Regions from separate parts of the Streptomyces sp. SGAir0957 genome, predicted to be linked through region 2. Evidence: predicted binding sites of a transcription regulator. Region 2 holds the regulator's gene; the other holds the start of a gene.
What was found. Region 2 encodes HspR, which represses chaperone genes until heat shock. Its sites were predicted from a motif close to TTGAGNNNNNNNNNCTCAA; they were not measured.
Positions count from the first base shown of each region.

Region 1: a site for HspR is predicted at 7,129-7,147, ahead of lon (endopeptidase La). Genes of this name have one in related genera too.

Region 1 is NZ_CP027293.1:3,041,571-3,056,502, forward strand. It holds gene C1N81_RS18515 (sensor histidine kinase) at 1-644, opposite strand, end outside; gene C1N81_RS18520 (protein phosphatase 2C domain-containing protein) at 1,214-2,002, shown strand; gene C1N81_RS18525 (MarR family winged helix-turn-helix transcriptional regulator) at 2,078-2,590, opposite strand; gene C1N81_RS18530 (lysozyme) at 2,867-3,688, shown strand; gene C1N81_RS18535 (winged helix-turn-helix domain-containing protein) at 3,737-4,009, opposite strand; gene C1N81_RS18540 (hypothetical protein) at 4,356-4,625, shown strand; gene lon (endopeptidase La) at 4,689-7,106, opposite strand; gene C1N81_RS18550 (DUF3626 domain-containing protein) at 7,276-8,418, shown strand; gene C1N81_RS18555 (rhomboid-like protein) at 8,321-9,109, opposite strand; gene C1N81_RS18560 (spermidine synthase family protein) at 9,289-9,975, shown strand; gene C1N81_RS18565 (response regulator transcription factor) at 10,071-10,808, shown strand; gene C1N81_RS18570 (HAMP domain-containing sensor histidine kinase) at 10,805-11,947, shown strand; gene C1N81_RS18575 (multifunctional oxoglutarate decarboxylase/oxoglutarate dehydrogenase thiamine pyrophosphate-binding subunit/dihydrolipoyllysine-residue succinyltransferase subunit) at 12,182-14,932, shown strand, end outside.
Region 2 is NZ_CP027293.1:4,141,029-4,155,960, forward strand. It holds gene C1N81_RS23380 (Uma2 family endonuclease) at 1-488, opposite strand, end outside; gene C1N81_RS23385 (helix-turn-helix domain-containing protein) at 546-1,379, opposite strand; gene C1N81_RS23390 (ATP-binding protein) at 1,534-2,076, opposite strand; gene C1N81_RS23395 (helix-turn-helix domain-containing protein) at 2,211-3,059, shown strand; gene C1N81_RS23400 (DUF397 domain-containing protein) at 3,056-3,256, shown strand; gene C1N81_RS23405 (DUF397 domain-containing protein) at 3,253-3,441, shown strand; gene C1N81_RS23410 (GNAT family N-acetyltransferase) at 3,447-3,965, opposite strand; gene C1N81_RS23415 (fibronectin type III domain-containing protein) at 4,063-5,052, shown strand; gene C1N81_RS23420 (heat shock protein transcriptional repressor HspR) at 5,286-5,726, opposite strand; gene dnaJ (molecular chaperone DnaJ) at 5,732-6,928, opposite strand; gene grpE (nucleotide exchange factor GrpE) at 6,989-7,675, opposite strand; gene dnaK (molecular chaperone DnaK) at 7,675-9,534, opposite strand; gene C1N81_RS23440 (glycosyltransferase) at 9,788-10,840, opposite strand; gene C1N81_RS23445 (class I SAM-dependent methyltransferase) at 10,837-11,277, opposite strand; gene C1N81_RS23450 ((Fe-S)-binding protein) at 11,580-13,862, shown strand; gene C1N81_RS23455 (FG-GAP repeat protein) at 14,173-14,932, shown strand, end outside.

The DNA of each region.
Region 1 (14,932 bases), 1.1 Mb from region 2:
TGCGCGGCGGCGCTGAGTTCGTCGCGCCGCTTGCTCTCGGGCGAGTCGGCGTTCTGGACGGTCGTCGGCAGCCCGGTGATCGGGTCGATGGTCGTCGTGGTGGACGCAGGGACGGCGTAGGCGGCGAGCAGCAGGCCGCGGGCGGCGGACGCCTGGTCGACGGCGCGGTCGAGGTCGGCGAGCGCGTGCGCGCCGGAGCCCGCGCGCGGCGGCATCGCGTCGGCCAGCTCCTCGGCGAGCCGGTGCAGCTCCGTGATGGCCTTGGAGTACGAGGTGTGGGCCTCCAGGGCGGTGCCCTTGCCGGTGAGGGCGGCGCGCCGGACGGCGGCGATGTCGTCGACGGTGTGCCGCAGCGAGCCCTCGGCGTCGGTGCGCAGCTCCTCGATCTGCCGGTCGACCCGGCCGCTGCGCTGCTCGCTCAGCCCCTGCCCCTTGGGGCGTCCGGCGGCGATGAACGCGCTGACCTCGTCCCGCTCGTCGGAGAGCGCGTGGGAGAGGGCGACGGCCCGCTGGGTGCGCTCCGCGTCGTCGACGAGCCCCTGGGACTCCCCGACCCGCCCGGAGGCGGCGACGAGGGTGGGCGCCCCGGCACCGACGATGGCGGCGGCCACGACGGCGACGGCGATGATGAGCCGGTTCCGCACGCGGGCCCGCTTGCCCTTGCCGACGGGTGCGGGCTGCTGCGCGCCCGGCCGGACCGATTCGTCGGAGGGCCGCCCCTTCGCGGGGGACGGCGCGGCCGCTTGTGTCGCGGAGGGGTCCGATTCCGTTATCGAGGGGGCCGATTCCAAGCCACCCGCACCCTCCGGCCCACCTGTCCCGCTGGCCACATCACTGCCGGAGGTGTTCCGCACCTGGTGCTCGCATTCCTGACTCGTCCTACCCATGGGCGCAGGTGACGGTCCGACAACCCACGCGCCCCTCTGGCATGGCTCCTGACCATTCCAGTGCCCGTGTGCAGGGGGCGCACATCACCCTGCCCGCCACCCGAAGGAGTGAACATCGAGCGGGAGTTGGGGAGCAAGTTCCTCCGGCACCGTGTCGCCGCGCGCGCGGGGTGCCGGTTGGACGTCTTCCACAGGCTTTGAAAAGATGCCCCGCCACGCTCCGACGGAGTAGATCATTCCGCCCTAAAACAGGCGCCCGACCTGCTCGTACGGCCTGATCCGCCCGGACTGGGCCCGCATCCGCGCCCCTCGTGCAGACTGGCCGAATGCGCATCGAACTGGCCACCGAACCCGGCACTCAGGACCGCCCGAACGAGGACTACGCATCGGTCGCGGTTCCGGCCTCCGGACAGGGCGGCACCCTGGTCGTCCTCGACGGTGTCACGCCTCCGACCGGCGACGACGGCTGTCTGCATTCCGTCCATTGGTTCACGGCGCGGCTGGGCGGCGCACTCGCCGAACTGTCCGCTTCGCGCCCTGATATGACGTTGCGTGACATCCTCGCGGCGGCGCTCACCCGCACCGCCGACGCACACCGCGTGACCTGTGACCTTTCTCACCCGCGCACGCCTCAGGCAACCGTCGTGCTCGCCCGCTGGGACGCGGAACACGTCGCCCACCTGGTGCTGTCCGACTCCGCGCTGCTGGTCGAGGCGCCGGACGGCACGGTCACGGCGCTGCTCGACGACCGCCTCGACCGGGTCCCCCGCGCGCATCTCGTCTCCGACGCGGTGGCGGACGCGACCGCGCGCAACAAGGAGGGCGGGTTCTTCACGGCCGCCGCCGACCCAGCGGTGGCGGCCCGCGCGGTGACCGGCACGCTCCCCCGCTCCGAGGTCCGCGCACTCGCCGCACTGACCGACGGGGTGACGCGCTGGGTGGAGAAGTTCAGGGAGGGCGACTGGCCCGACCTGTTCGCCCTCATCCGGAAGGAGGGCGCGGAGGCGACGGTGGCCCGGGTCCGGGCACTGGAGTCGGCGGACGCGCAGACCCGTACGTATCTGCGCCGCGGCAAGACTCACGACGACGCCACGCTGGTATACGCCGAGTTGTGACATCTCAGCCCCTCCGGCGATTGAGGAGCGGGGTCCGGGCAGAGCCCCGTGAGGTTGCCCCCAGCGGGCCGGCCGCTACTCAGCCCCCGCATTCAACTGGTGCAGCAGCCGGGCCAGTTCGGCAACCTCCACCCGATCCCAGCCCGCGAGCTGCCGCACGTACCGCTCACGCCGAGCATCCCGAACCCGCCCGAAGTCCACGCGGCCGCGCTCGGTGAGGGAGATGAGCCAGGCGCGCCCGTCGGCCGGGTCGGGCTCCCGGGAGACGAAGCCCAGCTCCTCCAGGGCGCGCAGCTGCCGGCTCATCGTGGCCTTGCCGACGCCGATGTACGCGGCGAGTTCGGTGGCCCGCTGCGCCCCGCACTCCTCCAGGCGCACGAGCAGCCCGTACGCGGCCGGTTCGAGGTCGGGGTGGACCTCGCGGGCCATCTCGCCGGAGGAGGCGCGGGCGCGGCGCAGAAAGACGGTCAGTTCCCGTTCGAGGGACAGGAATTCTTGATCCACACCGCGGTCCACACCACTTCGCCCCGGCGTGGAATTCCCGCCGCGTTCGGCGGCGCGCCGCTCGCTGTTCCCGTCTTCGTGCACGTCAGCACCCATGGCCAGAGTTTCCCCGGGTTTCCCAGTTCTGAAAGTTTTCGCCAATCGCGGCAATCACCGCAGCTCCGTCAGTATTTCGCAGGAGTAGACCAACGGCGGCATCCGGACCTCTTCCCTCCCCCGGGTCTACATGCGTAGCGTCGTGCATGGCATGTCCACACCAGCAGCATTCCCTTCCCCACGACGTGCCGACAGGTCGCACACCCAGCACAGGTCCCCGATCAGCGCCTCGCTGGTCCCCCACGGCCTTCATGGAGGCATGCAATGCCCGTGCACAGACCCGGTTCCCGCAAGCGTAGAAGCATCGCCGCCGGCGCCTTGTTCGCCGCGCTCTCCCTCCTCCTCGCCCTGCCCAGCTCCGCGCAGGCCGCCGACGTGCCCGCCCGCGGCACGGCCCACCTGGGCATGGGCGTCGCCGCGCACGACGGCGACACCGGCCGGGGCCCGGTCGGCCGCGCCACCCAGACCGAGGGCGTCGACGTCAGCAGCCACCAGGGCAACGTGGCCTGGTCGACCCTGTGGAGCAGCGGCGTGAAGTGGGCCTACACGAAGGCCAGCGAAGGCACGTACTACACCAACCCGTACTTCGCGCAGCAGTACAACGGCTCCTACAACGTGGGCATGATCCGCGGCGCCTACCACTTCGCGACGCCCGACACCACGAACGGCGCCACGCAGGCCAACTACTTCGTGGACCACGGCGGCGGCTGGTCCCAGGACGGCAAGACGCTGCCCGGCGTGCTCGACATCGAGTGGAACCCGTACGGCGCCGCCTGCTACGGCAAGACGGCCGCGGGCATGGTGACGTGGATCCGCGACTTCGTGAACCAGTACAAGGCCCGCACCGGCCGTGACGCCGTGATCTACACGGCGACGAGCTGGTGGACGCAGTGCACGGGCAACTCCAGCGCGTTCGGCTCGACCAACCCGCTGTGGGTGGCCCGGTACGCCTCCGACGTGGGCACGCTGCCGGCGGGCTGGGGCTTCTACACGATGTGGCAGTACACATCGAGCGGCCCGACGGTCGGCGACCACAACAAGTTCAACGGCGCGCTCGACCGCGTCCAGGCGCTCGCCAACGGCTGAGCACGCGCACGGTTCAGCGGGGGTGCGCCCGATTCGGGCGGGCCCCCGCTACTTGCTTTTCGGCCCCTCGGGCATGGCGATGACGAACGTCCCCTTGGCCGGGACGGTCTCGACGATCCCCTGTTCGCGCAGGTGGCGGATGGCGCGGCGCAGGGTGTTGATCGCCACTCCGTAGCGCTTGGACAGCTCGGGTTCCGAGGCCAGTGTCGTGTCGACCGGAATGACGCCGGAGCGGATCTCCTCGCAGATGTGCTCCGCGATCTGTACGTACACGTAGACCCGCGAGCGCGGGTTGGGCTGCCACTCGTCGATCTCGGCCATGTCCGAACGATAGATGCGCAGGACCGAACCCGGCTATTACATGTACAGCCATTAAACGCCATCCATGGTCAGCTAAAGCTATAGCTCTGCATCCCGAGTCATAAGTGGCGTACCGTCCCTGCGTAGAGAAAGACCCCCGCGACCGCTGACACGGCCCGGGGGCATGGCCAACCTGAAGGAAGCAGGCCGACATGGCTCACGCTATCGCCCGCGTTCTCCGCCCACTGATGCGTTTCCTGAACCCGCCAAGCGCCCCAGCATCCGTACCGGCACCGGCGCCACCCCCACCCGGCATCTACTACGGCCCGCGCACGATCCACGGCCGTACGCGGGTGTGGGCCGCCGCATGAACCTCACCTACCGCCTCCCCTGGACCGCCCCCGACGGCAAGACCTGCTACGTCGTCCCGGAGGTACCCGGACGACCGGCGGACGGTCCGGCCGGGCGGCGGGCCGCCGAGATCGCCTCCATCCAGCTCGCCATGGCCGATGAACTTCTGGGCCACGCCACCACCATGCTCGCGGACCGGGCGTCGGACCGGGAGGAGCTGCGCTATCTCGGCCGGTGTCTCACGGACTGCCTGACCGACGTCGTACGGCTCGCCCGGAGACCCTGAGCCGACGACCAAGAGGCCCGGGTTCCGTACGGAACCCGGGCCTCCGGCAACCGACCGCGTCCGTCACGCCGCGACCGGAACCTCCAGGTCCGCCGAGGCGGAGGCGGGCGCGAGGGCCAGTTCGAGCACCTGGCGGACATCCGTCACCGGGTGCACGTCCAGCTTCTCCAGGACCTCGGCGGGGACGTCGTCCAGGTCCGCCTCGTTCCGCTTGGGGATGATCACCGTGGTGATCCCGGCCCGGTGCGCGGCGAGCAGCTTCTGCTTCACGCCGCCGATGGGCAGGACCCGGCCGGTCAGCGAGACCTCACCGGTCATCGCCACATCCGTACGGACCAGGCGCCCGCTGAGCAGGGAGGCGAGGGCGGTCGTCATGGTGACGCCCGCGCTCGGCCCGTCCTTGGGCACGGCGCCCGCCGGGAAGTGGATGTGCACGCCGCGCTCCTTCAGGTCGGCGACGGGCAACTCCAGCTCGGCCCCGTGGGAGCGCAGGAAGGAGAGGGCGATCTGCGCGGACTCCTTCATGACGTCGCCGAGCTGACCGGTGAGGGTCAGGCCCGCCGCGCCCGTCTCCGGGTCGGCCAGGGACGCCTCGACGAAGAGGACGTCGCCACCGGCGCCGGTCACCGCGAGCCCGGTCGCGACACCCGGCACCGCCGTGCGCCGCTCCGCCGGGTCCTGGGCGGACTCGGGCACATGGTGCGGGCGCCCGATCAGATCGCGCAGGTCGGCGTCGGTCACCGTGAACGGCAGTTCCCGCTCACCGAGTTCGTGCTGGGCCGCGACCTTGCGGAGCAGCCGGGCGACGGAGCGCTCCAGGTTACGGACACCGGCCTCCCGGGTGTACTCGCCCGCGAGCTTGCGCAGCGCGCTCTCGTCGAGGGTGACCTCGTCCTTCTCCAGACCGGCCCGCTCCAGCTGGCGCGGGAGCAGGTGGTCGCGGGCGATGACGACCTTCTCGTCCTCGGTGTAGCCGTCGAGCCGGACCAGCTCCATGCGGTCGAGCAGCGCCTCGGGGATGGCTTCCAGGACGTTGGCCGTCGCGAGGAAGACCACATCGCTCAGGTCGAGCTCGACCTCCAGGTAGTGGTCGCGGAACGTGTGGTTCTGCGCCGGGTCGAGGACTTCGAGCAGGGCCGCGGCCGGGTCGCCGCGGAAGTCGGAGCCGACCTTGTCGATCTCGTCGAGCAGGACCACCGGGTTCATCGACCCGGCCTCCTTGATGGCCCGCACGATGCGGCCCGGCAGGGCACCCACGTACGTACGGCGGTGGCCGCGGATCTCCGCCTCGTCGCGGACGCCGCCGAGGGCGACGCGGACGAACTTGCGGCCCATCGCGTGCGCCACGGACTCACCCAGCGAGGTCTTGCCGACGCCGGGCGGGCCGACGAGGGCGAGCACCGCGCCGCCGCGACGGCCGCCGACGACACCGAGGCCGCGGTCGCTGCGCCGCTTGCGCACGGCCAGGTACTCGGTGATGCGCTCCTTCACGTCCTCAAGGCCCGCGTGCTCGGCGTCGAGGATCTCCTGGGCGCCCTTGATGTCGTAGGCGTCCTCGGTGCGCTCGGTCCACGGCAGTTCGAGGACGGTGTCGAGCCAGGTGCGGATCCAGGAGCCCTCGGGGGACTGATCGCTGGAGCGCTCCAGCTTCTCGACCTCCTTGAGGGCGGCCTCACGGACCTTCTCGGGCAGGTCGGCGGCCTCGACGCGGGCGCGGTAGTCGTCGGACTCCTCGCCCTCGGCCTCGCCGTTCAGCTCGCGCAGCTCCTTGCGGACCGCGTCGAGCTGGCGCCGCAGCAGGAACTCGCGCTGCTGCTTGTCGACGCCTTCCTGCACGTCCTTGGCGATCGACTCGGCGACGTCCTGCTCGGCCAGGTGCTCGCGCAGCTGCTCGGTGGCGAGCTTGAGGCGGGCGACCGGGTCCGCGGTCTCCAGGAGTTCGACCTTCTGGTCGGTGGTGAGGAACGGCGAGTAGCCGGAGTTGTCGGCAAGGGCGGACACGTCGTCGATCTGCTGGACGCGGTCCACGACCTGCCAGGCGCCGCGCTTCTTCAGCCAGTTCGTGGCAAGGGCCTTGTACTCCTTGACCAGCTCGGTCACGGCACCCGGCAGCGGCTCGGGCACCTCTTCCTCGACGGTCAGGCCCTCCACCCACAGGGCGGCGCCGGGCCCGGTGGTACCCGCGCCGATGCGCACGCGGCCGCGGCCGCGGATCAGGGCGCCGGGGTCGCCGTCGGCGAGGCGGCCCACCTGCTCGACGGTGCCGAGCACGCCGGTGTTCGCGTACGTGCCGTCGATCCGCGGAACAAGCAGCACCTTCGGCTTGCTGTCGCCGGTGGACCGGGCGGCGGCCTGGGCGGCCTCCACCGCGGCGCGTACGTCGGTGTCGTTCAGGTCCAGGGGCACGACCATGCCGGGCAGCACGACCTCGTCGTCGAGCGGCAGCACGGGCAAGGTGAGCGGTGTGGACGTCGAAGCCATGATCTCCCCTTCGGCATTCAAGTTGAGCTATGTGGACTCAATGCTTGGGTGCCCCCGGATGTTCCCGAGCCCGCGTTCGCTCTCAGCGATCACATGCCAAGCACCGGGGCACGACGCTCTGACCGGAAACTCTTTGCCCCGCCCGTCCGCACCGCTCGATACTGCGGCGATGACCGCCCCCGCCATCCCGCCCACGGCCTCGCTCACGACCCCACTGACCAGCGCCCAGGAAGCCGCCCTGCGGCACGTGCGGGCGGCGGGGAGCGCGGGCCGCGCTGCCGCGCTCGAACGGCTGCGGCGCCACGGCGTCCCGCCCGAGGCGGCCGACGCGCTCGTCGGCACCCTGCGCACCCACGCGCGCGTGACGCTCAACTTCCACCCCGACCGGCTGCTCGCGGACGGGCGCACCACGGTCGCCGACCGGCTCGCCGCCGACGGCCGGTACCGGGGGCAGTACGAGACGGGCCTGTCGAACGGCAGCCGCAGCGCGCACCCCGGCGGCCTGCGCGACGGCTGGGAGGAGACGCTGTTCGGCGGCGCGTACACGGGTGCCGCCGACGGTGAGCGCCCCAAGTACGGCGCGCTGAACCTGGCCCGCCATCCGGACGGGGCCGCGCCCCGCTTCGGCTCCTGCCATGTGCGGCTGCGCCCCGAGGTGAGCGCGCGGGCCTCCTTCTGCTTCGGCGACAGCCACGTCGGCCCCGCCGATCTCGGCACCTGCGACGCCCTGCTCCCCGTACTCGCCGCGCTGGTGGCGGACGCGGCGGCGAGCGGTCAGTCGCTCGGGGTGGCGGACGCCGACCCGGTCACCGTGATCCGCGGGCTGCCCCACCCGGCGACACCCCGCACGGTCGGCCGCTCCCTCGACTTCTACGTGGAGGCGCAGGTGCACGGGGACGTGGACCTGCGCAGGGACGCGGAGGCGCTCGTCCTCGACCCGTCGTTCCGCGCCACCCGCACCGCCGGCCTGCTCACCGGGCTCGGGGTCCCCGTGGAGTGGCACCCCGGGTACACGCTGCGCCCCGAGGGTCGGGACGCCGACCTCGCGGACTTCCGCGGGCCCGCGCTGCCCGCGGTCACCGCGCGCGTGGCGGCGGAGTTCGGCGAGGACGGCGGCGTGGACGCGGCCGCTGTCGGCCGGGCCGCCGCGCACGCGGTCGGGTCACCGGAGAGCTGGGCCGCGTACGGGACGCCGGACGAGGTGGCGCAGTACCTCAAGCAGGTGTGGCACTGCGTCGTGCGGTTCGGGGCGAGTCCGCCGGGACGCCGGGGGTCCGGCTCCGGCGGCGGCGCAGCAGCGGCCAGGCCGTGACGCCGATCCCCAGGGCGAGGAGATGGCCCCAGCTCGTCATCGGATCGGTGAACGTGAGCAGGTCGCCGACCAGCATCGCGCCGAAGACGACGAGCACGGCGTAGCGCGGCCACGGGGTGAGCAGCCCCGCGAGCGCCCCGATGCTGGCGGCGAGGCCGAAGCTGACGCCGTAGTCCAGGCGGTGCAGGGAGCTGTCGGGGAGGTGGCCCGCCATCACCGAGAGGCCGACGGGGACCTCGGTGGCCAGGGTCGCGAGGACATGGCCGAGCACGAAGACGGCGGCGGTGCGCAGACCCCCCGTGCGCCGTTCGAGGGCGGTCAGCACGACCGCGAACGCGACCATGAACGGTGAGGCGATACCGCCCACGACCCACAGCGCGCTGGCCGTCAGCACCAGCACCGGCGACTGAGCAAGATGAGTGACATCGGTGCTGGACTCCTGGAGCGCACGGGAGACCGTGGCCGGGTCGGCGAACTCCGTGAAGAGGGACGTGCCGATCAGGACGAGGACGTACGTGAAGGTGAAGGGCGTGCCGGCCGGGGTGGGCAGCAGCCGCAGGAGCCGGCGGCGGCGCGGCGCGCGCCGCTCCGGCGCGGCCTCGGCGGCGGGCGGTCCCGCCTGGGCCGGGACGCCGTGCAGCGCTGGCCGGGGCGGGGCCCCGGGGACGGGCGCCGTCCCGTCGTCGACCATCGCGCCCGTTTTCACGCAAGACACCCCTTATTGCACGCTTCACGATTCACTGCGGCCTCAAATGTGACTGGTTTCACAGCAACCTCACAGATGCCGCTCGCGTCCGCACCAGTCACGTCTTCCCTCTCCTGTCCCGTAAACCCCCCGCCATGCGTCCATGAGCCCGGGAGAATGCCCGTATGTCCGACAGCATTCTCACGGAGCGGCCCGCAGTCCTGGACCGCCGCACGGGCCCGCACGGCGAGGTCGTCCTGCGCCGCCACGGCGATCTGCTCCAGATCATCGCCAACGGCACCTTCCTCATGGACACCTCCGACGGCCGCTCCGAGCGGCTGCTCGTCGACGCGGCGCTCGCCGCGCTGCCGCCGGAGCGCCCCGCCCCCAGCCTGCTCATCGGCGGCCTCGGCGTCGGCTTCTCCCTGGCGCACGCGGCGGCGGAGCCGCGCTGGGGCCGCATCGCCGTGGTCGAGCGGGAGCGGGCGATCATCGACTGGCACCGCGAAGGAGCGCTGCGGCCGCTGTCCGCCGAGGCGCTCGCCGACCCCCGTACGGAGATCGTCGAGGCCGACCTCGTCCGGCATCTGCACGAGACGCCCCGTACCTACGACGCGCTCTGCCTCGATATCGACAACGGGCCGGACTGGACCGTCACGGAGGACAACGACAGCCTCTACTCCCCCGCCGGGCTCGCCGCTTGCCGCGCCCGGCTCCACCCCGGCGGCGTGCTCGCCGTCTGGTCCGCACAGCCCTCCGCAAATTTCGAAGGAACCTTGCGGAATGCCGGATTCCGGGCGGTCCGCACCGAAGAGATCCCCGTTGTCCGAGGCGTACCCGACGTGGTGCACCTCGCAGTAAGGGCCGCGTAGCCGACCGGCGGTAACTCCCCGTACGCTGACGTCCGAAACCCAGATCATTCAAGCGTCAAGCGCACCAGGACCGGTGCGCATTCAGGGGCGGGGCGATGGAGCAGACACACACCTCCCACAACGGAAGCACGGCGACCCCGGGCGCCCAGCGCCGGGTTCTGGTCGTCGAGGACGACCCCACGATCGTGGACGCCATCGCCGCCCGGCTACGGGCCGAGGGATTCCTCGTGCAAACCGCACAGGACGGCCCCTCGGCGGTCGACACGGCCGAGGCCTGGCAGCCCGACCTGCTGATCCTCGACATCATGCTGCCCGGCTTCGACGGCCTGGAGGTCTGCCGCCGCGTACAGGCGCAGCGGCCGGTGCCCGTCATGATGCTGACCGCCCGGGACGACGAGACGGACATGCTCGTCGGGCTCGGTGTCGGCGCCGACGACTACATGACCAAGCCGTTCTCCATGCGCGAGCTGGCCGCGCGGGTGCACGTGCTGCTCCGCCGGGTCGAGCGGGCGGCCCTCGCCGCCGCGACCCCGCGCAGCGGCATCCTGCGCCTCGGCGAGCTGGAGATCGACCACGCGCAGCGCCGGGTCCGGGTCAGGAGCGAGGACGTGCACCTCACCCCGACCGAGTTCGACCTCCTCGTCTGCCTCGCGAACACCCCGCGCGCGGTCCTCTCCCGCGAGCAGCTGCTCGCCGAGGTGTGGGACTGGGCCGACGCCTCCGGCACCCGGACCGTCGACAGCCACATCAAGGCGCTGCGCCGCAAGATCGGCGCCGAGCGCATCCGCACCGTGCACGGTGTCGGCTACGCGCTGGAGACGCCGACGCCATGAGCGGCGGGGACCGGACACCGCACGCCCGCGCCGCGCGACCGCACCCCATCGGCCCGCACTGGGCGACGGGCGGTCTGCGCCCCTTCTCGATCAAGGCGAAGCTCGGCACGCTCGTCGTCGTCTCCGTCTTCATCACCACGGGCCTGATCATGGTCGCGATGTACACGGCGACGGAGCTGCGCTTCATCACCGTGTTCTCGATCATCGCGACGCTGCTCATCACGCAGTTCGTGGCGCACAGCCTCACCGCGCCGCTCGACGAGATGAGCACGGTGGCCCGCTCCATCTCCAACGGCGACTACACGCGCCGGGTCCGCGGCGCCGACCGCCGCGACGAGCTGGGCGACCTCGCGGTGACCATCAACCGCATGGCCGACGAGCTGGCCGCACAGGACCTCCAGCGCAAAGAGCTGGTCGCCAACGTCTCGCACGAGCTGCGCACCCCCATCGCGGGGCTCCGCGCGGTCCTGGAGAACGTGGTGGACGGCGTCATGGCCGCCGACCCCGAGACGATGCGCACGGCCCTCAAACAGACGGAGCGCCTCGGCCGCCTCGTCGAGACCCTCCTCGACCTGTCCCGCCTGGACAACGGCGTGGTGCCGCTCAAGGCGCGCCGCTTCGAGGTCTGGCCGTACCTGTCGGGCGTGCTCAAGGAGGCGAACATGGCGGTGTCCCAGCGCGCCGGCATCGCCTCCGGCTCCGGCACCCACACGCGTACGGACGTCCACCTGCATCTGGACGTCTCGCCGCCGGAGCTCACGGGCCACGCCGACCCCGAGCGCATCCACCAGGTCGTGGCGAACCTCATCGACAACGCGGTGAAGCATTCCCCGCCGCACGGCCGCGTCACCGTCCGCGCGCGACGCGGTCTCACGCCCGACTCGCTCGAGCTGGAAGTGCTCGACGAGGGGCCCGGTATCCCCGAGTCCGAATGGCACCGGGTGTTCGAGCGTTTCAACCGGGGCAACGCCGGACACTCGGCGAAGGGCAAGGGTGACGGTGGCACGGGTCTCGGCCTGGCCATCGCCCGCTGGGCCGTGGACCTGCACGGCGGCCGGATCGGTGTGGCCGAATCGGAGCGCGGCTGCCGGATCAAGGTCACTCTTCCGGGACAAGCCGGGTCCGCAAAGTTGACGTAGGGTTTCGGTCAGGCGGAGGTCAAGCCGCGCCCAGTCGCACCCCGTGCGCCGGGCGCGCGATCGAACGTACCGAAACCCCGGTTGTTTCCCGCCATTTCGCGGCCCGAAACCCGATCTCCAGTGTGACTTACGCGACGGATCACCGGCCCGGCCTGCACGTCCCGCTGATGGAGGCGTAGCCTTTATTCCCGCTGTCCATCACCTTGTGAGAAGCGGAAGAGGGCGGTTACCGCCGTGTCGCCACAGTCCCCCAGTAACTCGACCACCGAGACCGACCAAACCGAGCAGGGCAAGAGCCCTGCCGCGGGCTTCGGTCCCAATGAGTGGCTCGTCGACGAGATCTATCAGCAGTACCTCCAGGACCCGAACTCGGTCGACCGAGCCTGGTGGGACTTCTTCGCCGACTACAAGCCCGGTGCCGCAGCCACGGGGGCTGCGCCGACCGCGCCGCCGGCCCAGAAGGCCGAAACCCCGGCCCCCGCCGCACCGGCCGAGGCCGCTCACGCCGCGCCGGCGCCCGCGAAGGCTCCCGAGCCCGCGAAGCCCGCCGCGGCTCCCGCGCAGCCGGCGCAGACCGCGCAGCCGGCCCAGACCGCGCAGCCGGCCCAGAAGGTGCCCGCCGCGAAGGCCGCCCCCGCTCCCGCCGCCCCCGCTCCGAAGAAGGCTGAACAAGTGACGACCGAGGCCCCCACCGGCCCCGAGCTCGTGACGCTGCGCGGTCCCGCCGCCGCCGTCGCGAAGAACATGAACGCCTCCATCGAGGTCCCCACGGCCACGTCCGTGCGCGCCGTCCCGGTGAAGCTGCTGTTCGACAACCGCATCGTCATCAACAACCACCTCAAGCGCGCCCGCGGCGGGAAGATCTCCTTCACGCACCTCATCGGGTACGCGATGGTGCAGGCCATCAAGGCCATGCCGTCGATGAACTACTCCTTCGCGCAGAAGGACGGCAAGCCGACCCTGGTCAAGCCGGAGCACATCAACTTCGGCCTCGCGATCGACCTCGTGAAGCCCAACGGCGACCGCCAGCTGGTCGTCGCGGGCATCAAGAAGGCCGAGACGCTGAATTTCTTCGAGTTCTGGCAGGCCTACGAGGACATCGTCCGCCGCGCCCGTGACGGCAAGCTCGGCATGGACGACTTCACCGGCGTCACGGTCTCCCTGACCAACCCCGGCGGCCTCGGCACCGTGCACTCCGTGCCGCGTCTGATGCCCGGCCAGTCGGTCATCATGGGCGTCGGCTCGATGGACTACCCGGCGGAGTTCCAGGGCACCTCCCAGGACACCCTGAACAAGCTCGGCATCTCGAAGGTCATGACGCTCACGTCGACCTACGACCACCGGGTCATCCAGGGCGCCGCCTCCGGCGAGTTCCTGCGCATCGTCGCGAACCTCCTCCTGGGCGAGCAGGACTTCTACGACGAGATCTTCAAGGCGCTGCGCATCCCCTACGAGCCGGTCCGCTGGCTCAAGGACATCGACGCCTCGCACGACGACGACGTCACCAAGGCCGCCCGCGTCTTCGAGCTGATCCACTCCTACCGGGTCCGCGGCCACGTCATGGCCGACACCGACCCGCTGGAGTACCAGCAGCGCAAGCACCCCGACCTGGACATCACCGAGCACGGCCTCACCCTGTGGGACCTGGAGCGCGAGTTCGCCGTCGGCGGCTTCGCCGGCAAGTCGATGATGAAGCTGCGCGACATCCTCGGCGTGCTGCGCGACTCGTACTGCCGCACCACCGGCGTCGAGTTCATGCACATCCAGGACCCCAAGCAGCGCAAGTGGATCCAGGACCGCATCGAGCGCGCCCACTCCAAGCCGGAGCGCGAGGAGCAGCTGCGCATCCTGCGCCGCCTGAACTCGGCCGAGGCGTTCGAGACGTTCCTGCAGACGAAGTACGTCGGCCAGAAGCGCTTCTCCCTGGAGGGCGGCGAGTCCGTCATCCCGCTGCTCGACGCGGTCATCGACTCCGCCGCCGAGGCCCGCCTCGACGAGGTCGTCATCGGCATGGCCCACCGCGGCCGGCTGAACGTGCTGGCCAACATCGTCGGCAAGTCCTACGCGCAGATCTTCCGCGAGTTCGAGGGCAACCTCGACCCGAAGTCGATGCACGGCTCCGGCGACGTCAAGTACCACCTGGGCGCCGAGGGCACCTTCACCGGCCTGGACGGCGAGCAGATCAAGGTCTCCCTCGCCGCCAACCCGTCCCACCTGGAGACGGTCGACCCGGTCATCGAGGGCATCACCCGCGCCAAGCAGGACATCATCAACAAGGGCGGCACGGACTTCACCGTCCTGCCCGTCGCCCTGCACGGTGACGCGGCCTTCGCGGGCCAGGGTGTGGTCGCCGAGACGCTCAACATGTCGCAGCTGCGCGGCTACCGCACGGGCGGCACGGTCCACATCGTCATCAACAACCAGGTCGGCTTCACCGCCGCCCCGGAGTCCTCGCGCTCCTCCATGTACGCCACCGACGTGGCCCGCATGATCGAGGCGCCGATCTTCCACGTGAACGGTGACGACCCGGAGGCCGTCGTCCGCGTCGCGCGTCTGGCCTTCGAGTTCCGCCAGGCGTTCAACAAGGACGTCGTCATCGACCTCATCTGCTACCGCCGCCGCGGTCACAACGAGTCGGACAACCCGGCGTTCACGCAGCCGCTGATGTACGACCTGATCGACAAGAAGCGCTCGGTGCGCAAGCTCTACACCGAGTCCCTCATCGGTCGCGGCGACATCACCCTGGAAGAGGCCGAGCAGGCGCTCCAGGACTTCCAGGGCCAGCTGGAGAAGGTCTTCACCGAGGTCCGCGAGGCCGTCGCGCAGCCGAGCGAGGCGCCCATCTCCGACCCGCAGGCCGAGTTCCCCGTGCCGGTGCAGACGGCGATCTCCCAGGAGGTCGTCAAGCGCATCGCCGAGTCCCAGGTCAACATCCCGGACAACGTCACGGTGCACCCGCGCCTGCTGCCGCAGCTGCAGCGCCGC
Region 2 (14,932 bases):
ACGAGGACATACACCGCGATGCCCGCCCGCGCGTACTCACGACGTTTGCGGAGCCGGTCCCGGTCCTGATTGTGCTTGCCCGGTGAGACGACTTCCACGACCAGTGCGACAGCTTTGGCATCGACACCGAGGCCGTATTCGTCCGCGTACGACTCCAGGTCCTCCGGCCCGACCACAACGTCGGGAATCCATGTCTTGAGCCGGTGGATCACATTGATGTCCTGGTGCGCGGCGTGATCGCCGTCGGCCAGGTGCCTGTCCAGTGCCCTGCGCACTCGGTTGGCGACCTGGGCGTGGGACACACCTCCTGTGGGCGACACGTCGATTGCTCCCTCGATGATTTCGGCGTGATAGCCCTCGGGGAGTTCCATGGCCTTCCATGCCTGCCACAGGGTCTTGTCCAGCTCCGACATCTGGGTGTCGTGCGCCGGGTACTCGATCCCGGTGTCCGGCATGGTCTCCGGCCTCTCGTGTGCAAGAGCGGTCATCGTGGCGTGTCTCCTTTCCAGTGTGGGCTGGGCTCACGGGCGGCACAAGCAGTGCGGTCAGCGTGGCGTGGGGCGACAGCCGGGGCAGTGGTGTGGATCCGGGCCTCGGTAGGCGTGGTCGCAGGTGTCGCAGTTGCGGAGCGGGTGGCGGGTCGGCGGTGGAATCGTGATCCGGTGGTACGCGGGGGGCCTGGGTGGGAGGTGCGCCGTCAGGCGGTGGGCCAGGAGCGCTGCCGGGCTGCGGATCGGGCGGTCTTCCGGCAGCGCCCGGGTCAGGGCGTGGCGTACGGCGCCGGGCTCCAGGTCGCGTTCCAGCCAGGCGACGACGCCGGGGGCGAGGCGGTCCGTGTCGACGGTGGAGAGGGCGAGGCGGGGGTCCGTCCGGTGCAGGTCGGCGAGGAGGTCGGTGGCGGTCTGGAGGATGCCGGGTACGAGGGCCAGCTCGGGGTGCGGGACGGCGAGGGGCCGGGGCTTCTTCGGTTTTGGCTTCGGTGGTCGCGGTTCCGCGGCGCTTGGCGTGCTGCCCGGCTGGTTGCAGGAGACCGTGCGGGTGCGGACCCGGCCGTCGGGGGCGCGGCGGCGTTCGCGCCGCAGGTAACCGTGTTTTTCCAGCTCACGCAGTGCGGCTGCGATCCGGGTCGTGCCCTCGGGGAAGCGGGCGGCGAGCGTCCTGACGTCGGCGCGGGACCCTGCCGGGAGGGACTGGATGTAGACGGCGAGCCCGATCGCCAGGCCGGAGAGGCTGTGGTGCTGGGCGAGGTGGTTGCCGATCACCGTGAAACGGGTGTGGTGACGGGTGTTCTCATGAACGATGCCGTAGCCCTGCCGGGGGTCTTCGGGTGAAGTCCGGGCCGGGGTGTTCGACCGCGCGTTAGTCTGCTGCGTATCCATAGGGAAGGGTTGAGCTTCCTGTGTGGTGAGGCCCTCGCAAATGGGATGCCAGTCCCGGCGGGGGCCGTCACATGTCTTGGGTTGTCTGCGATTGCTCGCTGTGCGTGAGCGTAGGGGGCGCAAAGGGCGCGCCCGCAAGCCGAGTTGGCGACCTTCACCCGTCCGTGTCGCGACGGAGGGAGGGGTGGGGCTTGGCCTGGGTCCTTTCCCCCTCAGTCGTTCCTTTGGGGTTGTCGCCCCCGTCACTGGCGTACGGGTTTCCGGGCGCCGGTGCTACGAGGTCGAGCTCGGCCCAGACGGTTTTGCGGGGCGCTTCGGCGGGGGTTCCGGTGACGCCCCAGCGGTTCGCCAGCGCGGCTACGAGCGTCAGGCCCCGGCCGGTTTCAGCGGTGAGCGCGGCGTGCTGCGGCTCCGGCGTCCGGTCTCCCCGGGCGTCGGCTACCTCGATACGCAGGGTGCGTTCGGCCACGTAGACGGTGAGGCGGAAGTCGCGGCCGGGGAGTCGGCCGTGGGTCGCCGCGTTTGTTGCTAGTTCCGCGATGACGAGGGCGGCGGTGTCCAGGTCCAGGGGGAGTTCCCAGGTGCGGAGTTGTTCCACGGCGAGGAGGCGTGCGAGGCGGGCTCCGCGTGGCGTGGGGGACAGCTGGATGTGGAAGTGGCGCCGGGTGCGGGGAAGTTCGGTGATTTCTGGGTTCACGTCACTCAGCGTGGCCGCGCGCCCGTACGCTCACCTGTGACATGCCGGTCACGTATAGCTACTGTCCAGCGTTTGTCCAGGGCTGTACATGGAGTACGCGGCCGGGCGTTGACGACCGGGTGGGAGGTTCGCGGATGAGTGATGCGACGGAGGGTGACGGCTGGGAGGTCGAGCCGGGGGATGAGGAGGGCGCGGCCGTCATGGCGCTGATCGGGCGGCAGTTGCGGGCGTGGCGGGAAGCCGCCGACCTCAAGGCGTCCGAACTCGGAGCGGCGATGGGGTACGGGGAGGGCATCGTCTACAAGGTCGAGGCCGGGACCCGGATTCCCCGCGCCGAGTACCTCGACAAGGCGGACGACGTCCTTGAAGCGGGCGGTCACATCAGAGGGATGGCAGAGGACGCGGCGAAGCTTCGGTACCCGAAGAAGGTGCGGGACATCGCCGATGTTGAGGCCAAGTCCGTCGAGCTGACGGCGTACTCGGACCACTATCCGCACGGGCTGCTGCAAACAAGGGAGTACGCGCAAGCACTCATCTCCCTGTGGCGCCCGATTCTCCCCCAGGAACGCGTCGAGCGCGGAGTGGCGGCACGAATGGCACGCCAGAACATCTTCGAGCGCGACCCGGCGCCGAACCTCAGCTTCATTCAGGAAGAGGTGACGCTACGACGGCCGATCGGAGGGAAGATGGTGCTACGGGGGCAACTCGAACGCATGCTGCAGCTGGGCGAGTTGCCGCACGTGGAGATCCAGGTGATGCCCACGAACAGCACGGACCATGCTGGTATGGACGGGGAGATGGAGGTGCTGAAGTTCAAGGACGGGTCAGCGCTCGGGCGCGGAGTACGGCTCTTCGGCGGTCGTCCGGTCTCCGACCCGAAACAACTACGCATCATCGAACTGCGGTGTGGCATCATCCGGGCCCAGGCTCTCCCACCAGGAGAGTCACGGGCCTTCATCGAGCAGTTGCTGGGAGAACTATGAACCGCAAGACCCTCGCCGGGGGCGTGTGTGAGCTGTCCTGGTTCAAAAGCAGCTACAGCAGCGGCGGCAGCGACCCCGACTGCGTGGAGGTCGCACACGCCCCAGGCGCCACCCACGTCCGGGACTCCAAGAACGCACCGGGGCCCCACCTCACCGTAGGAACATCAGCCTGGGCCCGCTTCCTGGAACAGCTGTGACCACGACGGAACCGCGCGGCTGGCGCAAGAGCAGCTACAGCAGCGGCGGCAGCGAGCCCGACTGCGTCGAGGTCGCCCACACCCCCGGCGCCACCCACATCCGGGACTCCAAGAATCCGGGCCGCGCCCACCTCACCGTCACCCCCAGGGCCTGGGCCGCGTTCATCGGCGAAGCCACCCGCTGAGGGGGTCAGCCCTCGAACTCCGTCAGGTCGATCGCGTACAGGCGGAAGCCATCCGCCTCGCCGGTCTGGGACAGGCCCAGCTTCGACAGGACCTTCTCCGAGGACGTGTCACCCTCCCCCACGGCCGCGACCACGCGGTCAATGCCCCTGTCCTGGAGGGCGAACTCCAAGCTCGCCTGCGCCGCCTCCGAGGCATACCCCTGTCCCCAGAACTGACGGCCGAGCCGCCACTGGATGCCGATGTGGCCCGCGATCTGCGGCGGGGCGACGGGCACGTACAGGCCGACCGCGCCGGCCAGCTCGCCGGAGCCGAGGAGTTCGACGGCGAAGACGCCGAAGCCCTCGTCGTCCCACTCGTCCTCCCAGCGCTCGATGTCGTCGGCGGTCTCGTCGAGGGAGCGTGGCGCGCCGTCGCCGATGTGGCTCATGACGGCGGGGTCCGACTGGATCTCGGAGAGGGGCGCCAGGTCGTCATCGGGCGACCAGCGGCGCAGAAGGAGACGGGGGGTGCGGATCTCGGTCATGGGCCCATCCTGCGCCATGACCGGGCGGGTCGCGTCACCGGCCGGACCACGACCCGGTCGATACAACCGCGGCGGCACCCCACTCGTCCTACAGGGCATGACCTTACGAAGATCCGCCGGTACCGCCGCCGTGGTCGCCCTCGGCGCTGCCCTCCTCCTCGGCCCCGCCACCACGGCGGCGTCCGCGTCCCCGTACCTCCAGAGCGGCGGCGGGGCGCAGTCCGCAGCGCAGGACGACGACCCCGCGCCCGCCGCGCCGAGCGGCCTCCAGATGTCGTACGACCCGGGCAGCGAGACCGCGACGGCCGGCTGGGATGCGAACACCGAACCGGACCTCGTCGGCTACCGGCTCTACCGGCGTCTGCTCGAGGGCGACATGGACTGGACCCTCGTCAGCGGCGCCACGCCCCTGACGGCGACGTCCACGACCGATCACCTGCCGCCCACCGGCGACCTGTACAGCTACACGGTGCGGGCGGTCGACCAGGCGGGGAACGAGTCGGAGAACAGCTTCGAATGGTGGCTGGAGACGCCGGACGTCTCTCCGCCCAGCGTCCCGACGGACCTCACCGCGCAGGGCACGACGGCGGGCAACACCGTGCGCTGGCACGCCTCCTCGGACCACGTGGACCACTACGAGGTGTGGGCGGCGCCCGCGGGCGCGCAGGACCCGGACGGGCCGGAGATCGTGTACGGCTCCGGCTACACCGACCCGAACGCCCCGCTGAACGCGGCCGTCACCTACACCGTCGAGGCGGTCGACGCGTCGGGGCAGCGCTCCGGCGTCTCCGAACCGGTGACCGCCACGCGGCCCGCGCCGGGCACCGCGCCGAAGCCCGTCGGGGTGATGGGGTGGACGGCCGGAGACAGGGTCGTCATCTCGTGGGACGCGCACTCCGGTGACATGGGCCAGTCCTACCGTGTCTACGCGCACCAGTACCCCGACCCGGCCGCGTGGTCTCTCGCCGTCACCGCCTACCCCCGCAACGGGATAGTGGGATTCCCTTCGGGCGGCGGCGCTTTCTACGTGGTGAGCGTCGACGACGAGGGCCGGGAGTCGTCCCCCGTCCGCGTCTACGCCTACTGAGCCTGCCCGCTCCGTACCGAACAACCCGGCCGACGGCCCACGCACTGCGGCCCGGCGCAAACCGCTCGCGCGCCGGGCCGCCCCTCGCTCTCCCACCGCCGAGTGCCCCCACGGGCCCACCCCATGCCTGCGATGGGCGACCCATAAGAAAGACGCAAACGTGAAGGGGCCCGGAGTCGGTTGATCGACTCCGGGCCCCTTTCCCTGTTCCGAGCGGCGCGCTACTGCTCCTGCTACCGTTTCGGCCGCCACACCACCAGCGCGCTGGTCTGCTGGACCTCCTGGTACGGGACCAGGTCGCGGCGGTACGAGGCGTGGACCGCCGCCTCGCGCTGCTGCATGGCGGCCGCGGCGCCGTCCACCGCGGCGGAGAGTTCCGCCACCCGGGACTGGAGCGCGGCGACCTGGTTCTCCAGCTCGATGATGCGCTTGATGCCGGCGAGGTTGATGCCCTCGTCCTGCGACAACTGCTGGACGGTGCGCAGCAGTTCGATGTCACGGGCCGAGTAGCGGCGGCCGCGCCCGGCCGTGCGGCCGGGGGAGACCAGGCCGAGACGGTCGTACTGGCGCAGCGTCTGCGGGTGGAGGCCGGAAAGCTGGGCCGCCACCGAGATGACGTACACCGGTGTTTCTTCGGTGAGTTCGTACGGGTTGCTGCGACGCCGGCCGTCCATCTCGCTCAAGCTCCCTTCGCGGCCTGGAACAGTTCTGCCCGCACATCGGTGTCCTCAGTCGCCTTGCGGAACGACTCGAGGGCCGAGCGGGCCTCGTCGGAAAGGTCCTGCTCCGTGGGGACGGCCACCTCGACCGTCACCAGGAGGTCCCCGCGCGTGCCGTCCTTGCGGACGGCGCCCTTGCCGCGGGCCCGCATCGTCCGCCCGTTCGGCGTGCCCGCGGGCAGCTTCAGGGTGACGGCGGGGCCGCCGAGGGTCGGCACCTTGACCTCGCCGCCGAGCGTCGCCTCGGTGAACGTGACGGGCACGGTCACCGTGAGGTTGTCGCCCTTGCGGCCGAAGACCGGGTGCGTGTCGACGTGGACCACTACGTACAAGTCGCCCGCGGGGCCGCCCCGTTCACCGGGGGCGCCCTTGCCGCGGAGGCGGATGCGCTGGCCGTCCGAGACCCCGGCGGGGATACGGACCTGCATGGTGCGGGAGGACTTGGCCCGGCCGGAGCCCTTGCAGACGTCGCAGGGGGTCTCGGCGATCAGGCCGCGGCCCTTGCAGTCCACGCACGGGTCGGTGAGGGAGAAGCCGCCACCGCCGCCCCGCGAGACCTGTCCGGTGCCGACGCAGGTCGGGCACACGCGCGGTGTGCCGTTCTTGTCGCCGGTGCCGGAGCACGCCTTGCAGGGGGACTGGGACGACATGCGCAGCGGAACCGTCGCGCCGTCGACCGCCTCGGTGAAGCTCAGCGACACCTCGGACTCGATGTCCTGGCCCCGGCGCGGCTGGGTGCGGGTGCCCGCACCGCCGCCGCCCCGGTTGAAGAGGCCGCCGAAGACGTCGCCGATGCCGCCGCCGAATCCGCCGGAACCGCCCTGGCCCTGGCCCTGGGCGCCGCCGCCGAAGAGGTCGCCCAGGTCGAAGTTGAACGATCCGCCACCGCCGGCGCCGGGTCCCGGACGGAACCCGCCGTTGCCGAACAGCGTGCGTGCCTCGTCGTACTCCTTGCGCTTCTTGGGGTCCCCGAGGACGTCGTTCGCCTCGGAGATCTCCTTGAAGCGCTCCTCCGCCTTCTCGTTGCCCTTGTTGGCGTCGGGGTGGTTCTCCCGGGCGAGCTTGCGGTACGCCTTCTTGATCTCGGCGTCGGTGGCGTCCTTGGGGACGCCGAGGACCTTGTAGTAGTCCTTCTCGATGAAGTCCTTGGTACTCATCGGCCTCGACGTCCCTCCTCACTCACGTCAGTACGTACTGCCCTTGCTTCGCGGATCACGTCAGCCCTCGTCCGGGCCACCGCTCTCCTTCTCGGCGTCCGCCTCGGGGGCGTCGGCCGTCTCGGACGTGCCCGCCTGCGCGCCCGGCTGCGGTTCGGCGACGGCCACCCGCGCGGGGCGGATGGTGCGCTCGCCGATCTTGTAACCGGGCTGCAGGATCGCCACACAGGTCGTCTCGGTGACGTCCGGCGCGTACGAGTGCATCAGGGCCTCGTGGACCGTCGGGTCGAAGGGCTCGCCCTCCTTGCCGAACTGCTGGAGGCCCAGCTTGGCCGCGACCGTCTCGAGCGACTCGGCGACGGACTTGAAGCCGCCGACGAGTTCGCCGTGCTCACGGGCGCGGCCGACGTCGTCGAGGATCGGGAGCAGCTCGGTCAGGAGGTTCGCGACGGCGATCTCCTTGACCGTGACGCGGTCCCGCTCCACACGGCGCCGGTAGTTCTGGTACTCGGCCTGCAGGCGCTGGAGGTCCGCGGTGCGCTCGCTGAGCGCGGAGCGGGCCTGGTCCAGCTGGGCCGTGACGGCCACGTCCTGCGCGGATGATGCCTTGCTCGCGTCCCCTGCCGGGGCCGCCGGGCCCTCCTGCGCGGAGGGCTCGGCGGACTTCGGCGCGGCGTCGTCGGTGGCGCCGGAGGGGACGTCAGGCTGCTCGGCGTTCTCGCCGGTGCCCGGGGTCTCCTCCGTCATCAGGCGGCGCCACCCTTCTGGTCCTTCTCGTCGTCGACGATCTCGGCGTCGACGACGTCGTCGTCCTTGGACATGTTCGGGCCGGCCTCGCCGCCGGGGGCCGCGCCCTCGGCGCCCTGCGCGGCCTGCGCGTCGGCGTACATGGCCTGGCCGAGCTTCTGCGAGACGGCGGCGACCTTCTCGGTGGCCGTGCGGATCTCGGCCGTGTCCTCGCCCTTGAGCTTCTCCTTCAGCTCGGCGACGGCTTCCTCGACCTCGGTCTTCACGTCACCGGGGACCTTGTCCGCGTTGTCCGTGAGGAACTTCTCCGTCTGGTAGACGAGCTGCTCGCCCTGGTTGCGCGACTCGGCGGCCTCGCGGCGGGCGTGGTCCTCCTCCGCGTACTTCTCGGCCTCTTCGCGCATCCGGTTGACCTCGTCCTTCGGCAGCGAGGAGCCACCGGTGACGGTCATCTTCTGCTCCTTGCCCGTGCCGAGGTCCTTCGCGGTCACGTGCATGATGCCGTTCGCGTCGATGTCGAAGGCGACCTCGATCTGCGGGACACCGCGCGGGGCCGGCGGCAGACCGGTCAGCTCGAACATCCCGAGCTTCTTGTTGTACGCCGCGATCTCGCGCTCGCCCTGGTAGACCTGGATCTGCACCGACGGCTGGTTGTCCTCGGCCGTCGTGAAGATCTCGGACCGCTTGGTCGGGATCGTGGTGTTGCGCTCGATGAGCTTGGTCATGATGCCGCCCTTGGTCTCGATACCAAGCGACAGCGGGGTGACGTCGAGGAGCAGGACGTCCTTGACCTCGCCCTTGAGGACACCGGCCTGCAGGGCGGCGCCGATGGCGACGACCTCGTCCGGGTTCACGCCCTTGTTGGCCTCGTTGCCGGCGGTCAGTTCCTTGACCAGCTCGGCGACGGCGGGCATACGGGTCGAGCCACCGACGAGAACGACGTGGTCGATCTCGGAGAGGTTGATGCCCGCGTCCTTGATGACGTTGTGGAACGGCGTCTTGCAGCGCTCCAGGAGGTCGGACGTGAGCTGCTGGAACTGGGCGCGCGTGAGCTTCTCGTCCAGGTGCAGCGGGCCCTCGGCGGAGGCCGTGATGTAGGGCAGGTTGATCGTGGTCTCGGTCGAGGACGAGAGCTCGATCTTCGCCTTCTCGGCGGCCTCGCGCAGACGCTGGAGCGCCATCTTGTCCTTGGCGAGGTCCACGCCGTGGCCGTTGTTGAACTGCTTGACCAGGTAGTCGACGACGCGCTGGTCCCAGTCGTCACCACCGAGGTGGTTGTCACCGTTGGTGGCCTTCACCTCGACGACGCCGTCGCCGATCTCCAGGAGCGACACGTCGAAGGTGCCGCCACCGAGGTCGAAGACGAGGATCGTCTGGTCGTCCTTGTCGAGGCCGTACGCGAGGGCGGCGGCCGTCGGCTCGTTGACGATGCGCAGCACGTTCAGGCCCGCGATCTCGCCGGCCTCCTTCGTGGCCTGGCGCTCCGAGTCGTTGAAGTACGCCGGGACGGTGATGACCGCGTCGGTCACCTTCTCGCCCAGGTAGGACTCCGCGTCACGCTTCAGCTTCTGCAGGATGAAGGCGCTCATCTGCTGCGGGTTGAAGTCCTTGCCGTCCAGGTTGATCTTCCAGTCAGTGCCCATGTGGCGCTTGACCGAACGGACCGTCCTGTCGACGTTCGTGACCGCCTGGCGCTTGGCGACCTCGCCGACGAGCACCTCACCGTTCTTGGCGAAGGCGACGACGGACGGCGTGGTCCTGGCGCCCTCGGCGTTGGTGATGACGGTGGGCTCGCCGCCTTCGAGAACGCTGACGACGGAGTTAGTCGTGCCCAGGTCGATGCCGACCGCACGTGCCATTTCGATTCCTCCAGCTGATACTTGAGTGGAACTGACTCAAGACTGCAACACCACCCCCCTCCCCGTCAACAGACTTGAGTCGCGACCACTCAACTTTTATCCTGCGCTTATGGGCAGGGTGTCGGGAATCCTTCGCTGACCAGCGCTTTTACGAAGCGACCGACCCGGCGAAGGAGGGCTCCGGGTGCCCAGCCCGAGCCCTGCGACACCTAACGCGTCGGCGGCATCGACAAGGCCCCGGCCCGTTCGCCGGCTACGGGGCGGGCGGCGCCGGAGCGCTCGGCCCCGCGTAGAGCCGCTCCACCCGTTCGGCCCAGGCCGCTTCCCCGTACCGCTTCGCGTGCACGCCGCGGCAGTGCTCGCGCAGGGCCGGGAAGATCCGGTCGGCCGCGTCCAGGGCGGCGGGGAGCGGGGCGTCCCAGCCGGTCACCGTGCCCGTGCCGTCGGCGCGGACGACGCGGGGCGCCGCCGACCCCTCGAACGCGAGGACGGGCAACCCGGCCGCCAGCGCCTCCGGGTACACCGGATGAACCGTGCCCGCACGCCACTGACCAGGAAGGACGAGGCCGCGGTGGTCCGGCAGCGCACGCCGCAGCGCGGGGCGGCCGGTCTCGCCGAGGAACCGTACGGAGGCGGGCGCGGCAGCCCGGCACGCCTGTTCCAGGGGGCCCGCGCCCAGGATGTCGAGGCGCCGCCCGGCGGGCCAGCGGCGTACCAGGTCGAGGACGTTCTCCTCGGCGGTGAGCCGCCCGGCGCAGACCCAGACGTCGCCGCCCGGGGAACGCTCGGCGACCGGCACGGGGTGCGGCAGCACGGTGATCCGCTCCGGGGGCAGCCCCGCCCGCTCGTACGCCTCCCGGCCGAGCTCCGACGGAACGATCACCCGGTCGGCACGGCGCAGCAGCGGATCGGTGCGGGCGCCGTCCCGCGTGCCCCGCGTGCCCCGCGTGGCCCATGTGCTCCGGGTGCTCCGGGTGCCCTCCGCGCTCCGGGCTTTGCGGGCTCCGAGGGCTCCCCGGGCGAACGGCAGCCACCGGGCGCGCGGAACACCGGGCTCGGGCAGGCTCGCCACCAGCGGCCCCGTCCACTCGGCGACCCAGGCGCGCCCGAACCCGGGGGACAGCTGATGGACGTGGACCACGTCGGGCCCGAAGGCGCGCAGCGCGGAAAGGGGGTCCCGGCCGAGCCCGGCGGCGACGAGCCGCACCTGGTGCCCGGCGCCGCCCAGCGCGACGGCCTGGTCGAGGACGGCCTCGTCCGCCGCGCCGAAGGCGTATCCGAAGGTGTGGACCAGCGCGACCTTCACGCGAACACCGCCGGTGGCCGCCCGGCGGGCCCTCCCCCGGCCACACCCCCGGTCCGTACGAGCGCCAGGTCCGCGCCGAACTCCCCGGCCCCCTCCAGCACCTGGCCCAGCTCGGGCCGCGCCTCGACCTGGAGCAGCACCCGCTCGCCCGGCGCCACGACCTCCTCCCACACCCCGTCGAGCCGGCGCATCCACGTACCGTCGCGGTGGCCGAGGGCGTAGGGCAGCACGCGCCAGTCGAGGTCGCGGGCGGCGGCCTTGCGTACGGGGGCCCGCTCCCCGCCGAACGGTTCGAAGGAGACGATGCGGCCTCGGTAGCCGCGGCGCCGCAGCGCCCGGCCGAACGCCCCGTCCTGCCCGCCCGCGTCGAGCACCAGGTCGATCTCGCAGTGGGCGAGGTGCCGCACCAGCTCTCGCATCCGGCCGAAGCGCGCCATGACGTCTGCTCCCTTGCGTTGCGGCGTTGCGTTGCGGCGTGTGAAGCCCCACACAAGCTAGCCGTTATGTCCGCATTTGCAGCGAATAACACGATCTACCATCAAGGGAGCGTGGCGAGGTGCCCATGGCGCGGACGCGGCAAGGGCCCCCTCAGCGACGCAGATCACGACCCGGCCGACTACATTGCGATCGCGTAAGTGGGTAGTCTCAGACGGACTGCATAAGTTACCGCTTAGTAATCACCAGTACCGTCCGAGTACGACAAAGAAGAGACCACCTCGCAGGCCCGAGGAGCCCCCAAATGCAACTCGCCGCGATCATCGTGTCGCTGGTTCTGATCGTGGTCGGCGTGGCCCTGTTCGCCCGCGCCCTCCTGCAGATCTACAACTTCATGCGGCTCGGCCAGAACGTGCCCAAGGGCACCCGCACCGACGAGCCCGCCCAGCGCACCCTCACCGTGGCCCGGGAGTTCCTCGGCCACACCCGGATGAACCGCTGGGGCGTCGTCGGTGTCGCGCACTGGTTCGTGGCGGTGGGCTTCTTCTCGCTGCTGCTGACGATCGTCAACGCCATCGGCCAGCTCTTCCAGGCCGACTGGCTGCTCCCGGTCATCGGCGAGTGGGCGCCCTACAACGTCTTCGTCGAGTTCATCGGCACGATGACGGTCCTCGGCATCCTCGTCCTCATCGTGATCCGCCAGCTGAGCCGCCCCGACAAACCGGGCCGCAAGTCCCGCTTCGCCGGGTCCAACTTCGGCCAGGCGTACTTCGTCGAGGCCGTCATCCTCATCGTCGGCGTCTGCATCTTCATGCTGCACGCCCTCGAAGGCGCCCAGCACCACGTCGACTCCTACGAGTCCTCGTTCTTCATCTCCTACCCCGTCGTGAACTGGCTGGAGGGGATGGACGTCTCCACCCTCCAGAACCTCACGTACTTCTTCGCGGGCCTGAAGATCGCGACCTCGTTCATCTGGATGATCACGGTCGCCCTGAAGACCGACATGGGCGTCGCCTGGCACCGCTTCCTCGCCTTCCCGAACATCTGGTTCAAGCGCGACGCCAAGGGCGAGACCTCGCTCGGCGCGCTACTGCCGATGACCTCGCAGGGCGAGCCGATCGACTTCGAGGACCCGGGCGAGGACGACGTCTACGGCGTCTCCCAGATCGAGCACTTCTCCTGGAAGGGCCTGCTCGACTTCTCCACCTGCACCGAGTGCGGCCGCTGCCAGTCGCAGTGCCCCGCCTGGAACACCGGCAAGCCGCTCTCCCCGAAGCTCCTCATCATGTCGCTGCGCGACCACGCGCACGCCAAGGCGCCGTACCTGCTCGCCGGTGGCGGCAAGTCGATGGAGGGCGAGGAGAAGGCGACCGAGGAGCAGCTCAAGGACGTTCCCGCCGCCGCACTCGCGGAGGCCGAGCGCCCGCTGATCGGCACCCTCGAAGAGAACGGCGTCATCGACCCGGACGTCCTGTGGTCCTGCACCACCTGCGGCGCCTGCGTCGAGCAGTGCCCGGTCGACATCGAGCACGTCGACCACATCGTCGACATGCGCCGCTACCAGGTGATGATCGAGTCCGCGTTCCCGTCCGAGGCGGGCACGATGCTCAAGAACCTGGAGAAGAAGGGCAACCCCTGGGGCCTCGCCAAGAAGCAGCGCCTGGAGTGGCTCAAGGAGCTCGACTTCGAGGTCCCGGTCGTCGGCAAGGACATCGAGGACCTCACCGAGGTCGAGTACCTGTACTGGGTCGGCTGCGCGGGCGCGCTCGAGGACCGCGCCAAGAAGACCACCAAGGCCTTCGCCGAGCTGCTCCACATCGCGGGCGTGAAGTTCGCGATCATGGGCGGCGACGAGAAGTGCACCGGTGACTCCGCCCGCCGCCTCGGCAACGAGCCGCTGTTCCAGCAGCTCGGCCAGGAGAACGTCATGGCACTCAACATGGCGTTCGGCGAGGAGCTCGACGACGACGGCAAGGTGACCGCCGAGTCGAAGAAGCCCAAGTCGGCGAAGAAGATCGTCGCCACCTGCCCGCACTGCCTCAACACCATCGGCAACGAGTACCCGCAGCTCGGCGGCGACTACGAGGTCATCCACCACACGCAGCTGCTCCAGCACCTGGTGGACGAGGGCAAGCTCGTCCCGGTGACGCCCGTCGAGGGCATCATCACCTACCACGACCCGTGCTACCTGGGCCGCCACAACAAGATCTACTCGCCGCCGCGCGAGATCATCGGCAAGGTCCCGGGTCTGCGCAACGAGGAGATGCACCGCCACAAGGAGCGCGGCTTCTGCTGTGGCGCGGGCGGCGCGCGGATGTGGATGGAGGAGCGGATCGGCAAGCGCATCAACAACGAGCGCGTCGACGAGGCCCTCTCGCTGAACCCGGACATCGTCTCCACGGCCTGCCCGTTCTGCCTCGTCATGCTGACCGACTCGGTCAACGGCAAGAAGAACGACGGCAAGGCGAAGGAGTCCGTCCAGGTCGTCGACGTGGCGCAGTTGCTGCTCGACTCCGTCAGGACGCCGGTCGACCCGGCGGGCGAGGCGGAGAGCGAGGACGCGCCGGAGCCGGAGCCGGTGAAGTAGCGCTCGCCTAGTAGTAGTTGAAGGGCACCCCGTCGTGATGACGGGGTGCCCTTCTCCTTGTCGCCTGCCCGCGGTCGCCTGTCCGCGGTCGCCTGCCCGCGGTCGCCTGCCCGCGGTCGTCTGCCCGCGGTCGTCTGCCCGCGTTACTTGTACGTCCGCGTACAACCCTTGTAGCTCGCAACGAGTCTCCTGTGCGCCGGACGGCGGACGACCCCGGGGACAACTCCCGGCAAACGCCCACCGAACGGCACCTCACCGACGCCGGATGCCCGCCAGGCATCCCCTCAACGCCGCAGGAGTCAGCCACACCATGGACCGACCCAGACGCACCGCCTCCCTCCGCCTCCTCACGGCGACAGCCGCGGCGCTCACCCTCACCGGCGGCCTCTTCGTCGCCGCGACGGGCCCCGCCTCGGCCGCGACGCCGGGCGTCGCCGAGTCGGACGCCGACTTTAACGGCGACGGCCTCGCCGACGCCGCCGTCTCGGCCCCGGCCGCCTACGTGAACGGCCGCGGCGGAGCCGGCCAGGTCGTCATCCTGTACGGGGGCGGCCGGCGGGCCCTCATCAGCCAGAACACCGCGGGCGTCCCCGGCGCCGCCGAGGCCGTCGACAACTTCGGCTTCGCCACCGCCTACGGCGACTTCGACGGCGACGGCTTCGACGACCTCGCCGTCGGCACCCCCGGCGAGGACGGCACCGGCGACCCCGACAGCGGCACCGTCGCCATCCTGTGGGGCTCCACCCGCGGCCTGACCAGCGGCACCACCGTCTCCGACCCGCGCCCCGCGAGCCACGACTGGTTCGGCTACGCCCTGGAGGCCGGCGACTTCGACGGCAACGGCAAGGACGACCTGGCCGTCGGCACCCCCAACTCGACCACCGTGGACATCGTCCGGGGCGGCGCCCGCACCACCACCCTCGGCGGCGCCTACACCGTGCGTTTCCCTGGGATAAGCGGCAAGAACGTCCTCAACAACCTGCACTCCGGCGACGTCAACGGCGACGGCAAGGACGACCTCCTCACCAACGGCTACGAGAACACCAGCGACGGCTACAACGCCAACTACT